Regions from separate parts of the Cetobacterium sp. 2G large genome, predicted to be linked through region 1. Evidence: riboswitches for the same ligand, from Rfam matches in the RefSeq annotation. Region 1 holds a riboswitch; each other region holds the start of a gene.
What was found. Region 1 has a riboswitch for cobalamin ahead of H5J23_RS02435 (sirohydrochlorin cobaltochelatase). Riboswitches for the same ligand answer to the same signal wherever they lie in the genome.
Positions count from the first base shown of each region.

Region 1 (3,697 bases):
TTTTTCCATTCAATAGAAAAAATCTCTTTATTTGAGAGTTTATTTACCAATATTTTCCAAACATGAATTGGAGATAGAGAAACACTTCCAATTGTTACTGCTACTGTTCCTAAAATTATAATTAAAATAAGAGATATTATAATTATATTTCTATCTTTTACTTTCACTTTTTTTCCTCTCTTAATCCACTTGAAATTATCTCAATACCTTTACCAACCTTAACTCCTGCCGATATATAACTTAATGGAACTCTTATAAATCTATTGTTTTTAACAGCTTCTAATTGAGATATTGGAGAGTTATTTTTTAAATATTCTATTTTATTCTTATAGCTTATATTTCCATAATCTATAACTATAATAACTTCTGGATTTTCATCCAATACTTTTTCCCATGTTCCAAGTCCAAATGAGAAATTTGTATCTTTAAAAATATTTTCTCCTCCAGCTATTTCAATCATAGTATTTCCAATTCCACTTCCTCCAACTACAAATGGTGCTGATTCTTGGCTATCATATGCAAAAACCTTGATACTTTTTTTGTTTTTATTATTTTCTGTAACTTTAATAATATCTTTTTTCATATTTTCAACAACATTTTTAGCATTATCTTTTAAATCAAAAATATCTCCAAACATCAATATATCGTCATATATATCCTCAATTTTAGATGTATCTTGAGATTTTGTAAACACAACTTTTACACCATTTTCTTTTAGTTCCTCTACTGTTCCTAAATTTTTAGGAGTTGCTATAGATTTCCATCCTGTTAAAAGGTTAGGATTTAAAGCATAAAATTGCTCTTTAGTTGGAGCTCCTTTTGATAAAACTGGTATCTTATCATATTTCTCCTTTAATTCTGGAAGTATTTCATCATCTAAATAGGCTGTTCCTAAAATCTGATTTTCTGCTCCTATAGCTAATAAAATTTCTGTTGTAAACTGTGATGTTGAAACTGCCCTTACATTCTCTTTAGAAAAACTTAAAGTAGTTATCAGTAAAAATAGTAACAATATTTTCTTCATAATTTCTCCTTTTAATAAAAAGCGGAAGAGTTAAACTCTTCCAATTAATGAGAAGCTTTTCTTCCTTTAGCATACTCAGCTTTTTTTACTAGTATATCCTCTGGTTGAGAATTCTCTAATTTTTTAGCTCTCTCTATAAAAATATTTTGAATAGATTCAATTTCACCTAAACCTCTTAAATTTACCTCTACTTCAAATCCATTCTCTTCCAATGATTCTTTCCAATCTTCAGCTATATCATTTTTAGCATGATCTCCAGCTACAAACATAAGAGGCATTAACGTAACTTTTCTTTTATTATCTCTTTTTAACTCTCTTACTACATTATCTAGCCCTGGATATCCTTCTACCGTTCCTATGTATATCGGTTTTTCTAAGTCTTTTGTAACATAAGCTAACATTGGATAAGCTGACAATGCAGGATGCTCTGTGCCATGCCCTATCATCACAACTCCTTCATCCTCTTTTAAAACTCCAACTTCTTTTTCTATTACTTCAATTAACTTAAAATAATCATCTACTTCTGTTAATAATGGAGTTCCAACTCTTATATCTTCAAATTTATCAGAAAACATATCCACTTCTCTTTTTAAAGCTTCCATTTCAGTTCCATTTATTATATATGTTGGTTGAATAATTACATGTTGATATCCTTGCTCTACTAGTTTTTCTAAAATTTGAGTGGTATTTAAATTTTCAATACCTCTTTTTGAAAGTATTCTATTTATAATTCTTGATGTATAAACCTGAAAAAAATCTAATTTATCAAACTCATTTTTTAATTTTTTATTTATTATATCTATTGTTTTTTCTCTTGTGTCTTCATGTGTCGTTCCAAAATGTGCTGCTACAATCGCGCCCTTTTCCATAGTTTTGTAAAAGTTCATCATTAATCTCCCTGTATTATTTTTCTTTATTTTTATTTTAAATTAAAATTTCTCACCAATAAAAAAAACCTCCCTTTTGAAAATACTAAAAGAGAAGTGTAAAAACCTTTACCTTCTCTGTCCTCGCAGAATTCTAAATAATGGCAGGTCTCCTGACTTAGATTCATCCTACTCACAGCCCTTCCCAAGGTTTATATCCTCAGTGGTATTACTGTTTTCATCCTCTATACAGTGGCGGGACCGTTTGAGATTTTCACTCAATTCCCTTTTAATCAAGTTGAACCATTACATTTTTATCTAATTAATATTAACACTTTATCGTACAAATTTCAATCAAATTATCTAAAATTTATAACATTATCATCTATTATTTATATTATTTATATCATGAAGTATTGACTTTTAGGTATAAAAAAAGTTACTATTAATTTAGAAATAAATGTATTTTAAGGAGAACTTTTTATGAAAAAAACATCTTTTGGAACTCTTATTTACTATTTAAAAAAGGAAAATAAGCTTCTTCTTCTATTTTTAGGTGTGAGATTAGCTATGACTGCTATTGATGTTTACTCACCACTTTTAATTAAAAATTTAATAGATGATGCTCTTCCATCTAAAAATATTGATTTATTGTTAAAATTTTCTATTATACTAATTATTCTTTATATTTTGCGTCTATTTTTTGCCGTTAATTCTCAAGCAAACGGAAAATTAATGGGAAGTAAAATAAAACAAAGTATGAGAAATGATCTATTAAAAAAACTTTTAAATCAACCTAGTGAGTTTTTTAAAAAAAATCAAAGTGGTGATTTAATTTCTAGAGTTATTAATGACTTAGATAGTGTTTCCACTCTTTGTCATAGAGGATTAGAGGATTTTATATTTTCAGTTATAACTATTATTGCTTCTATCTTTATAATGATAGATTTTGATTTAAAACTTTCACTAATTACTTTATTTCCTTTACCACTAACATTAATCTTTGTTTATAAGGAAAATAAAAAAATGAAAGCTGGTCATAGAAGTGTTCGAAAAAATTCAGGTTTATTATCTGCTAATCTTCATGATATTTTGAGAACTATCTCCTTTTTAAAAGATAACTATTTAGAAGGTTATGCTCAAAAAAGATTTCTTGAAAAAAATGATACTCTTTTAGAAAGTGAAAAGAAGAATATGATTCCATCTAGCTTAATTGTTTCAGGAGTAACTTTTTACTCTAATATAACTCAACTTATAATTATTCTTGCTGGAGGTTATTTATACATAAAAGATGGAGTTACAATGGGAATTATCTTATCTTTTTTGCTTTTAGTTGATCGTTTTAGACTTAGAATTATGAGAATGGTTGGACTTGTTGATATCTATCAAAAAGGAATATCTGGAGTTAATAGATTTACTGAAATTATAAATCTTAACAATAGAATGGATGGAGATATACCACTAATAGAACCTATCACTTCAATTGAATTTAAAAATATAGGCTTTTCTTATGATGAGAAATCTATTTTACAAAACTTTAATTTAAAAATAGAAAAAGGAGAAAAAATAGCTCTAGTTGGTGAAAGTGGAATTGGTAAAAGTACTACTGCTTCTCTTTTAAAAAGAGCTTTACTTCCTACAAATGGGGAAATTTTAATTAATAATATTCCATTAAATAAAATAACTTTTAAAACATATTTAGAACGACTTGGAATCGTAGATCAAAGTGATTATATTATAAATGGAAGTTTAATTGATAATATCACTCTTGTAAAAGAAAATTGTACTGAAGAGGAATTAAACTTTG
Region 1 is NZ_JACHTH010000003.1:258,574-262,270, forward strand. It holds gene H5J23_RS02425 (iron ABC transporter permease) at 1-167, opposite strand, end outside; gene H5J23_RS02430 (ABC transporter substrate-binding protein) at 164-1,024, opposite strand; gene H5J23_RS02435 (sirohydrochlorin cobaltochelatase) at 1,069-1,911, opposite strand; cobalamin riboswitch at 2,036-2,213, opposite strand; gene H5J23_RS02440 (ABC transporter ATP-binding protein) at 2,374-3,697, shown strand, end outside.

Region 2 (3,697 bases), on a different contig from region 1:
ACTCCATAGAAAATTTCATTTTCTGTTTCTATATAGAATACTGATGTTGAGATATATGTATTCCCTACAAAATCCTTTACTCCAATTTCATAAGTTTCTGTTTTTTGAGGATTAAATTCTCCTGCCCAAGCATTTATTTCATCTGTATTAGGTGCTCTAAATCCTTTGGTATAACTTACATATGTAGATCCCGAATCAGAATATAAATAGCTTCCTGTCAGTTCTATTGCATCTTCTTTAAACTTTCTTGTTACAAATCTATCTCCCTTGTATTCAATATTTTGTCTTCTGTATCCTTGAGTAAATCTAAACTTCTCTATTGTAGAACTATTTATTATAAATCCACCTAAAGAGTTTTTTTCAGATTTTCCATTTCCATAAGCAAAATCTCTTGTCTCTCCCTGATAAATGTCTCCACCAAATACAACATAATTCTCATCTAAATATGAATATTTAAGTTGTGGCTTTAAATATTTAACTTCTGTCTTGTAATTACTTCCATTTGAAGAGTAGTTTTCATGAGCATATCTTCCTAATAGTTTAAATTCTAAATCAGAATTTATATTATATAAGTAATCTCCTACAAAATTATTTTTCTCTGTTTTTCCATCAATTCTCCAAGCATTTGGATTAGATTGTGTTCTGTCTTCATTAACTTCATCTTTAGTCAATGCTCCCGGAGCTTTAAAATCATTTTTAGAATAATTATATTTAAATTTTAACTCTCCATCATTAAGTTTATATCTACTTCTAAATCCAAAACTTTGTAAATCATCTTTAGAATAATCCCTATATCCATCTTTTTCTTTTTTCAAATAATCTACTTCAACTAAAAGCTTTTCTCCTATTTTAGTTCCATATGTAATTTGCTGTTTTTTTAATCCATAAGATCCTATTTCACTATTTAAGCTTCCATAATTTTTTTTATTTTCAGGTGCTTTTGTCACTATATTTATTGTTCCTCCAACTGCTCCATCTCCGTATAAAACTGAGCCTCCAGAAGGTATTACTTCAATTCTCTCTATATTATCTACTGGAATATTGCTTGTTTGATATCCTGATAAATCAATCGAATTAATTGGCGCTCCATCAACTAATACTATAACATTTGACTTTGCTGTAGGCCCTTGACCTCTTATATCAAAAGCGGCATCTGCTCCACCCATCTCTTTTACAATAACACTTGATACTAATTTTAAAGCTTCTGCTACTGTTTTCGCTCCCCTTTGCGTTATCTCTTCTCCTGTTAATACAGTTATATTTTTAGGTATATCTGCTATTGTTGTCTCTGTATTTTCACTCGTTATAACACTTTCTTCTAATTTCACAACCTTGTCTTGTCCCATTGATAAACTAGATGCAAGAATCAGTCCTGCAATATAAAATCTTTTTTTCATTTAATTTAATCCTCCCATTCTGTCACTCGCAGTTTATTTTTATGGCAGGTATCCTGACTCAACTTCATCCTCCAATAGCCCTTCCCAGTTTCCCAGTGGTTTATCTATTTTTGTCCATTTTACAGTGGCGTGACCGTTTAAGCTTTTCACTTAATTCCCTTTTAATTTATAAAAACCATAACGTCTTATTATACTATAATCACTTCATTTTTAAAAGTTTTAAACAATAAGTGAACAAAATATATTTTAAATTAACCTTGATTTATTTATATTTTTTAAGTACAATTTAGATAAAAAATTTTTTAAGGAGAGTTTATGAAAAATATTATCCCAGGTTATTTTTATATTTTTGACACTCCATTTGGTTTACTTAAAATTGAAGAATTAAATAATGAAATTATTAAAATTGAACTTAACAAACCTACTTCAAATAGAACTTTTAAGCTTACAAAACTTTTAGAAGAATCCTTTAAAGAGATTGATGAATTTCTAAAAGGCAAGAGAAAAAAATTTACATTTAAAATAAATCCTATTGGAACAGAGTTTCAAAAATCTGTTTGGAAAGCATTGCTTAATATTCCTTATGGAGAAGTTAAAACTTATAAAGATATTGCAATTGCTATTGGCAATCCTAAGGCATGTAGAGCCGTTGGATTAGCAAACAATAAAAATCCCATCCCCATAGTTATTCCTTGTCATAGAGTAATTGGTTCCAATGGTAAACTAACTGGATATGCCTATGGATTATCTATAAAATCCCATTTACTTAATTTAGAAAAAGGTGCAAAATAATTTCGCACCTTTTTTTAGGCTTCAACTACATTTTTAAAAACTACTTTCTCTACTATGTAAACTGTTATTAGATTAGTAAAAAATCCTGGTAATAACTCATACATATAACTATCTAATCCTAAAACTTTCCACATTAAAAATACAAACATTCCTACTAAAATCCCTGATAAAACACTTTTGCTATTTACATTTTTAAAATAAAGTACCGATATTATTGCTGGTCCAAATATTGTCCCAAAACCTCCCCAAGCATAAGCTACCAATGATAGTACTTTAGCATTTTGATTTAATGCAAATAGTAATGCTAATAAAGCTATTACAACAACACATAGTCTTCCAACCCACATTATCTCTTTGTCAGAAACATCTTTTTTCATATATTTATAAAAGTCTTCTGTTAAAGTAGTTGATGAAACTAACAATTGTGAATCTATCGTTGACATTATTGCTGATAATATTGCAGCTAATAAAATTCCTGCTACCCAAGGATTAAACAACTCTTTTATCATATAGATAAATATTTTTTCTGCATCTCCTCCTAACTCTGCAACATTTTTAAAAAGTGGTATTCCTAAAAGTCCAATTGCTATTGCTCCAATTAAAGAGATAATTACCCATATCATAGCTATTCTTCTAGATTTTTTTAATTCTTTTACATCACTTATACTCATAAATCTAACTAAAATATGAGGTTGTCCAAAATATCCTAGTCCCCAAGCTAAAGAAGACAATATTCCTAATATTCCTATATTCTCTCCATTTTGTTTAAATATATTAAATGAAATTCCTTTCAACTCAATTCCTTGTCTAACTGTCTCAATATCTCCAATTTTATAATATGCTGCTAACGGAACCGCTATTATAGCTAAAAACATTAGCCCTCCTTGAAAAAAATCTGTCCAACACGAAGCTAAATATCCACCCATAAATGTATACACGACTATTGTTACTGTACCAATTATTACTGCAACTTTGTAATCAATTCCAAGTATTGATTCAAATAGTTTTCCTGCTGCTACTAGTCCAGATGATGAATAAATTGTAAAGAAAAATAGTGTTCCTAAAGCTAGAACTTTTCTTATTGTTCCTTTATCATCTTTTAATTTTTTTTCTAAAAATGTTGGTAAAGTTAAGGTATCTTCTATTTCAGTTTCAACTCTAAGTTTTGGAGCTATAAATTTCCAATTTAAATATGTTCCCACGGTTAAACCTATTACAACCCAAATTTGTCCAAATCCTGAAAGATATACTGCTCCTGGTAATCCCATTAATAACCATCCACTCATATCACTAGCTTGTGCTGATAGCGCAGTTACCCAACTTCCTACTCCTCTACCTCCTATTAAGTAATCCTCAGAACTGGAGGTTTTTCCATAAAAATAAACTCCTACTCCTATTAAAAATAATAAATATGCTCCAAATGTAATAAATGTTTCTACTCCTATCATTTTATACTCCTCCCAAATTTTTAATAAAAATAAAAAAGGGTCACTCAAGTACAGTTTTGT
Region 2 is NZ_JACHTH010000005.1:1,359,571-1,363,267, forward strand. It holds gene H5J23_RS09280 (TonB-dependent receptor) at 1-1,397, opposite strand, end outside; cobalamin riboswitch at 1,423-1,592, opposite strand; gene H5J23_RS09285 (methylated-DNA--[protein]-cysteine S-methyltransferase) at 1,713-2,189, shown strand; gene putP (sodium/proline symporter PutP) at 2,204-3,637, opposite strand.
Region 2: another riboswitch for cobalamin. It lies ahead of H5J23_RS09280 (TonB-dependent receptor); the one in region 1 lies ahead of H5J23_RS02435 (sirohydrochlorin cobaltochelatase).

Region 3 (3,697 bases), on a different contig from region 1:
TTGAATCAAGAGTATTTACTGCTTTATATCCCATTGCTAAAGGCAATGCCATTGAAACTCCATCAATTACTATAAAACTTCCTAAAAATGCATAAAACATAGGCGCTATAATTCCATCAACACTATTTTCAGCTATAGTCTCCATTGTACTTCTTACAACTTGTATTTCGTCCATCTCACCCGTATCTCTACTAACCAAATAAGAAAGCTCTTTTTGTGCCTTTTGTAAATCTCCACTTTTTAAAATTTTATAAACTTTAATCCCTTCAGCACCTAAACTTTTCGTTGCCAAAGTTGTGTATAGAAAGAAAATTTCTAAAAATTCAGATGTCCTAGCTATGTAATATGACAATACTACTGTTGAAAGTATTACTGTAAAAGCTAATACTCCTCCCCATACTTTTTTATTTTTTAATGAATAGATTTTATTTTCAATAAAAGTTATATATTTTCCTATAAATCTAACTGGATGTGGAAACCAATATGGATCCCCTAAAATTAAATCTAACAAATAAGCTATCCATATTTTTAAAATGATGCTCATTAGTTCTCCTCCAAAATCTTATAAATAGCTTTCATGTCCACATTTTCTCTGAATATTTTTTCTAACTTATCCAACTCTTGAAGTCTATATTCATCAAATGTCATTGTGCTATTTTTCTTTTCCAGTCCTTTCTTCTCTCTTATATTATTTAAAATAAAATCAGTAAACTCTCTATTATCAAAAATTCCATGTAAGTATGTTCCGAAAATATTGTCCTTTACTGTGGCTACTAATCTATTATCTAAAGTTATAGATTTTTCTTTCCCCTCTGTTACTCCTTGGTGAATCTCATAACCTTTAACTTGAATATCTCCTAATCCTTTTAATAACCCAGTTTCTCCTTTTAATAATCCTGTATACTGTGTTGTTACCTTCTCTTTTTCCATTGTAGTTTCTATGTCTAAAAGTCCTAGTCCTGGAAGTTCTTTTATATCTCCCTCTATTCCATAAGGATCTAACACTTTTTCCCCTAAAATTTGAAATCCTCCACATATGCCAATAATAGGAGTTCCTTTTCTAGACATTTTTATAATCTCTTGTGCGATTCCTTTCTCTTTTATATCTTTTAAATCATCTATTGTATTTTTAGATCCAGGTATAATTATCAGGTCTTCATTTCCTAATTCATGAAATGATGTTACATAATTAACATTTACATCCTTATTTGCTAGTAAAGCATCAATGTCTGTAAAATTTGATATATGCTTTAATTTTATAACCGAAACTGTTATATCTGCAGTTTTTGATTTAATCTTATTAAATTTTTCTGTTACCCCATCCTCATCCTCTATGTCTAGTTCAAAGTATGGCATAACTCCTAAAATTGGAACTCCTGTCAGTTCCTCTATTTTTTCTAATCCTGGTTTTAATATATCAACATTTCCTCTAAACTTATTTATAATTACACCTTTTACTCTAGCTCTCTCTTCTGGTTCCATAAGAGATATTGTTCCATAAATTGATGCAAAAACTCCACCTCTATCAATATCTGCAACTAAAATAACAGGAGCATCAACCATTTCAGCTAATCCCATGTTTACTATATCGTCTTGCTTTATATTTAATTCTACAGGGCTTCCTGCTCCCTCTATAACACATATTTGATTTTCATCTTTAATCGTATTATAAGCTTGAATTATATCTTTTTTTAACTTTGATTTATAATCTCCGTATTCAAGTCCTCCCATATTTCCGATAGATTTTCCATTGACAATCACTTGAATCCTTCTATCCCCTGTGGGTTTTAATAAAATAGGATTCATTGTATAGTGAGCTTCTATCTCACATGCCATCGCCTGAAGAGCTTGTGCTCGCCCCATCTCATGTCCATCTTTTGTTATATAAGAGTTCAGTGCCATATTTTGAGATTTAAAAGGTGAAACTGTGTATCCATCTTTAAAAAATGCTCTACATAAGCCTGTAACTGTTATACTCTTCCCTGCTCCTGAAGACGTCCCAACAACCATTATGTTCTTATGTTTCATAATATCATTTCTCCTAAATTTGTGAAGTTTAGCGGAAATATAAAAAATGCGAAAATGAATAGAATATTGCTAATTAGAATTGAAATTGACAGTTCTAAATACAAATCTGTTCACCGCAGATTTTATATTTTCTTTTATATTCATGGCAGATATCCTGACTCAGATTCATCCTACTCTTAGGCCTTCCCATAAAAACTACAGTGGCTAGTCTAATTTCGTCCTCCTTACAGTGGCGGGACCGTGTGAGATTTTCACTCAACTTTCCTTTTAATCAAATTATTGAACCATAAATAATATACATATTTATCATAATTATACATAATGATTATGCACAAGTCAACCTTTTTTAAAAGTTTATGTTTAAAAATTAAACTACAAATGTTTGCTATTTTATAGAAATTAATTTTAAAAATAATTTTAATAAAACTACAATAATAAAAAAGAAAATTAAATTTTATTCGTAGATTAAATGTGACATATTAAATTTTTATAAGGGAGTGATTAAATATGAACGATGTTAAAACAAATAAACAACCTCTTATTGTAGAGGACAAAATTATTAATGTTCCTCCTATGTTTGCAGAGATTTTTGCATTAAATCCTAAAAATCTTAAAAAATGGTTAGTTGGAGCAAAAAATTCAAATAAATCTTATGAAGATCTTAAAGTAAAAGATATTTTAAATACAAAAGTTAATGCTGCTGTTAATGATGAGGCATTTCTTTTAGATGTAACGTTTGGAAATACAACTCATAAATTATATTTAAAAAAACCTCAAGCAAATAAAGGATTGGATTTTATATTAACAGAAGGTGATAAATTTAAAATTGAAACAAATTTACACCTTACTGAGATAAATGATAAAAAATGTAACATACATCTTGAAACAACTTTATTAGAAAGTAAACATAGTTTTCATCCTATAACATCTTTTGAATTAAAATACTTTTTCAGAAAAAGTTTATCAAACTTCATAGAAGAGTGTGAAAAAAGTTATAGTACTTTTGAAAGCGAAGAAAAAACTATTGAAGCTGAAGTTTTAAATTTCTACCAAAGCAATATATCTGCTTTTAACTCTTTAATTGAACCACTAAAAAATGATTTAGGAGAAGATTCTTATTTAGATATTCAAAAAAAATTAAAAACTTTAGGTATGGATACATCTGATAAAGTTAGTAAAATATTCACAAATTTAGTTGGTGTTATTCCCACAGAAGATTTATCATTAATCAATGATAAAGTTATTCAATTTATTAAAGAACATATATTTATTTTAAAAGGTATTACTAAAAAAAATAATGCTGAAAATTTAAAAGATATCAATACAGTTACTAAGTTACAACTAGATAACATTAACTTTATTGTACCTCAAATATTAAAAGATATAGATTCTAATAAAATTGTTGAAATTGAAAATCAATTAAATGATCTTTTGACAACTATTGTCAAAGAAATTGAAGATATTCTTGAGGAAATTAAAAATAAAATTCCTCCTCAACACTTTAAAGATTTTGAAGTTGGATTTATAAATATTCTTAAAACTGATTTAGATTCTGCTCAATCTTTAGTTGATAAAATTATTTCTGGAAATGCAAAATTTACAGATGCAGAAACTAAAATTTTAAATGGATTAAAAGAATCTATTAATAAAGTAGAAACTACTGTTAATA
Region 3 is NZ_JACHTH010000007.1:629,068-632,764, reverse strand. It holds gene cbiB (adenosylcobinamide-phosphate synthase CbiB) at 1-544, opposite strand, end outside; gene H5J23_RS13565 (cobyric acid synthase) at 544-2,028, opposite strand; cobalamin riboswitch at 2,155-2,332, opposite strand; gene H5J23_RS13560 (hypothetical protein) at 2,536-3,697, shown strand, end outside.
Region 3: another riboswitch for cobalamin. It lies ahead of H5J23_RS13565 (cobyric acid synthase); the one in region 1 lies ahead of H5J23_RS02435 (sirohydrochlorin cobaltochelatase).

Region 4 (3,697 bases), on a different contig from region 1:
ATAAGCAGATAAATCAAAGGTTATATATTCACCGGAATTTTTACCTCTTAAATTTTCTAAATCATCTAAATCATACGATTGACTATAGTAGACACCTTCAAAAGTTGTAGAAAATTTTTCAGTAAAATCATATGTTAATCCACCTGTTATTTTCCAATTGGGTACACTTGGTATCTCAGAACCTGCATATTCACCGTCTACTATTTTACTTTTTATATAAGTTATAGATGACTTTAAAGTTAATTTATCTATATAGTGTTCAGCAACTCCTTCAAATCCAACTCTTTCAGTTTTTCCAATGTTATAGTTTACCATACCTGAAAACTCTGGTGGTATAGCTGAATATATCTCATCATGTGTTTTTTTATAAAATGTAGAAATAGATAAATATGTGTCATTAAGAAAATCTTTAAGTCCTATCTCAATTGTATCTTGAACTTGAGGCTTTAATTTCTCTGAATTTTTTGTATATCTCATTTCAGAAGCTGTCGGAGTTCTAAAAGCTCTATTATATGAGATATAAGTAGAACCTGTGTCAGAATATAAATAGTTAGCACTTAATTCATAAGAGTAATTATTATATTTACTATCATCTTTCGTTCCAATTTTATTCCAATTATTTAAACTCGCGTCTCTCCAATAAAAATTATATTTTGAATAGTCATATCTTATTCCTTGACTCAATTGTAATTTACCAACCTCATACTTATTCATAAAAAATGTTCCAAAGTTTTCTTTAGTGGAATTCCCTGACTGTACATTTTTATATCCCATTATCTTATCCTTACCATTCTCCCCTAATCCTGTTACCTTCTTATACTCCTTTCCAACTGAATAAGGTTTAAAAGCTTCATCTAAATAGTCCATACCCACTATAAAATACCCATCTGGACTATAATTATGTTTTATTTGAGCTTTTACATACTTTCGCTCATCATCTCCATCTCTTTTAAAGCTTCCATAATATTTGTTTCCTGCATATCTATTAAAATTACTATTTTTTCTATAATAATAGTTTCCATATATTAGGAATTCTGTATCTGAAGATATATTTTTAGAAATTTTTAAATAGTTATCATTAGACTCATATTTTGAACCTGAAATTTTCCCAGGATTTTTTCTATCGTTATCAGATATATATCTCGGAACAGCTACTCCTAATTTATTTTTATCTCTATTATAAGTATACTTATACTCTATCTCTCCATTTTTCAAAAGATATTTAGCTTTTAAATTAAATGAATGATTTCTAAAATCTTCATGTTCTCTCCATCCATTATTGCTATCTTCAACAAAAGCTACTTCAGCTAAAAATTTATCTGTTATTTTTGCACCATAAAGAAATCCATATTTTCTAGTATTATAACTTCCATAATCACCAAAAATATTTCCATAAAAATCTTTATTTTCAACATTTTTAGTCAATACATTTATTACACCACCGATTGCTTTATCTCCGTAAAGTATGTTTCCTCCTCCAGGAATAACCTCTACCCTATCAATCATAGCTAAAGGTAAATTAGATATCTGACTAGGTGATACTGGTACTCCATCTAAGGTTATTAAAGAGTTCCGATCACTATACATAGAATTTAATCCTCTTATATCAAACTTTATTGTTCCTGCATATCTTGTCACTCTTATTCCTGGTACATTTTTCAATACATCTACTAAATCTTTTGCTCCACTATCTTTAATCTCTTGTGAAGTAACAATACTTATATTTGCAGATGTATCCCTAACAGTGGTTTCAAAATTTTCTGTTGTTATAACACTATCGCTTAATTTGATAACTTTATTAGTATTCTCACCAAAAGATATGATGGAAAATAACAAATAACTTATTCCTAATATTTTTCTACTCATCTTTCCTCCCATTTGATTTTCTTCTTAAATAACAATTACTCAATATAGAAAAATATTAGATAATTAAAAAATCTAATAAAAATCAAAAGCCCATTAAACTTTAGTTTTTATTAGAAATTAGAAGTTTTTATTTAATTACAAAAAATTGTATTATAAAATACACTCTTCTTTCTCATCTTTCCCCCACGAAAAATAAAAAACTAAATTTTAAATAAGTCTCCTGACTTAGTTTCATCCTACTCCTAACCCTTCCCAGATTTTATAATCCAGTGGTTCTATCAGTTTCGTCCACAATACAGTAGCTTGGGGCTGCGTGGGATTCTCACCCATCTTCCTCTATTAAGCCTTTTGGCATTTAAAATACTTTTATAATATAATACTTTAAATTTATTTTGTCAATTATTTGAATATAACATTTATTATTTGAATATTTTTTTTCATTTTGACTTCTTTTTTATATTATAAAAAAAAGAAGCAGAATATCTACTTCTTCTCTAATTATAAAACTTTTCTAACTTGCCAAAAATGATTATTCCAATAACTATCTATCTCAGAAATTACAACACCCTTTGATGTTGATGCATGCATAAATTTATTATTACCTAAATAAACTCCAACATGATGAGTTTTTCTCCATCCAATCTTAAAAAAGACTAAATCACCAACTTCCCAATAATTAGGTTTTTTTATTTTATCTCCCTCTTGGGCCATATTTTTAGTTGTTCTTGGCAATTTCTTTGAAAACTTTTCTTTATAAAGGTGCTGCATTAGAGCTGAACAATCCACTCCGCTTTTAGTTGTACCTCCTAGCCTATATCTAGTCCCTTTCCAACTTTTATAAAAAGCGGTTATTTTAGCAGTTCTTTCATTTCTTTCTCTTTCACTAATCCTAGCTGATGAACATCCTGTGAATATAATTAAAACGAACAAAAGTAATATTTTCAAAAGAAATCTATTATTTTTTAACAAAATTTAATTTTACTCCTGAATTTGTAAGTAGTATAATCCCATCTTTTGTTACCTCAATCTCTTTTGAATCTTTAAGATTTTTTAAATACTCTTGCTCTTGTATCATTAAATTTTCAGGTCCCATCATTCTAGTAGATCCAGGCTCTTGAATCGAAATTTTATTTCCTTCTAATGTATAGTTTGCAAAATATCTGTTAACACTTGAAGTTCCAGAAACCTTATCTTTCTCAAAATTAATATCAATTTCACTTTCTGGAAGAACACCTTGAAGAATATATGTATTCCCTATAATTTGAGAACTTATATCCTCTTTTTTTCCAAAACATCCTACAAATAACATAGTTGTAATTAAAAACAATAGTAGCTTCTTCATTTTTTCACCTCTTCTTTATTATTATTTCCTATTCTAACATGTTCAGCTTTAATTCTCCATATAAAATTTTAAATTTATTTTATCTATTATTTCATTATTTTTATTTAATATATCATATGTAATTTCTTGACCTTGTTCAAATTTTTCCAACTCGTCAATGGAAACAAAAACTTTTCCATTCTCAACTTTAATTTTCATATTTTCAAACAATATTACTCTAGAATTTCCTAAATTATCTATAACCTCTTCAATATTATTAAGTTTTATTTTTAAGTTTTTATAGTTTTTATTTATAATATTTGAAGATTCAATTTCATAATATTTATTATTTTTTTCTGAATCACCTATCTGTATTTTATCCTGACTATTATAATTTTTAGTTATTCCTATGATTTTAAAAATCTCCTTTTTACCACTTAAAATAACTATTTTATCTATCAACGTATTTTTTTTATTTTTATAAGCTATACTCAAAATATCTCCTGAAAT
Region 4 is NZ_JACHTH010000007.1:599,696-603,392, reverse strand. It holds gene H5J23_RS13385 (TonB-dependent receptor) at 1-1,866, opposite strand, end outside; cobalamin riboswitch at 2,059-2,240, opposite strand; gene H5J23_RS13380 (C40 family peptidase) at 2,365-2,835, opposite strand; gene H5J23_RS13375 (META domain-containing protein) at 2,822-3,208, opposite strand; gene H5J23_RS13370 (hypothetical protein) at 3,257-3,697, opposite strand, start outside.
Region 4: another riboswitch for cobalamin. It lies ahead of H5J23_RS13385 (TonB-dependent receptor); the one in region 1 lies ahead of H5J23_RS02435 (sirohydrochlorin cobaltochelatase).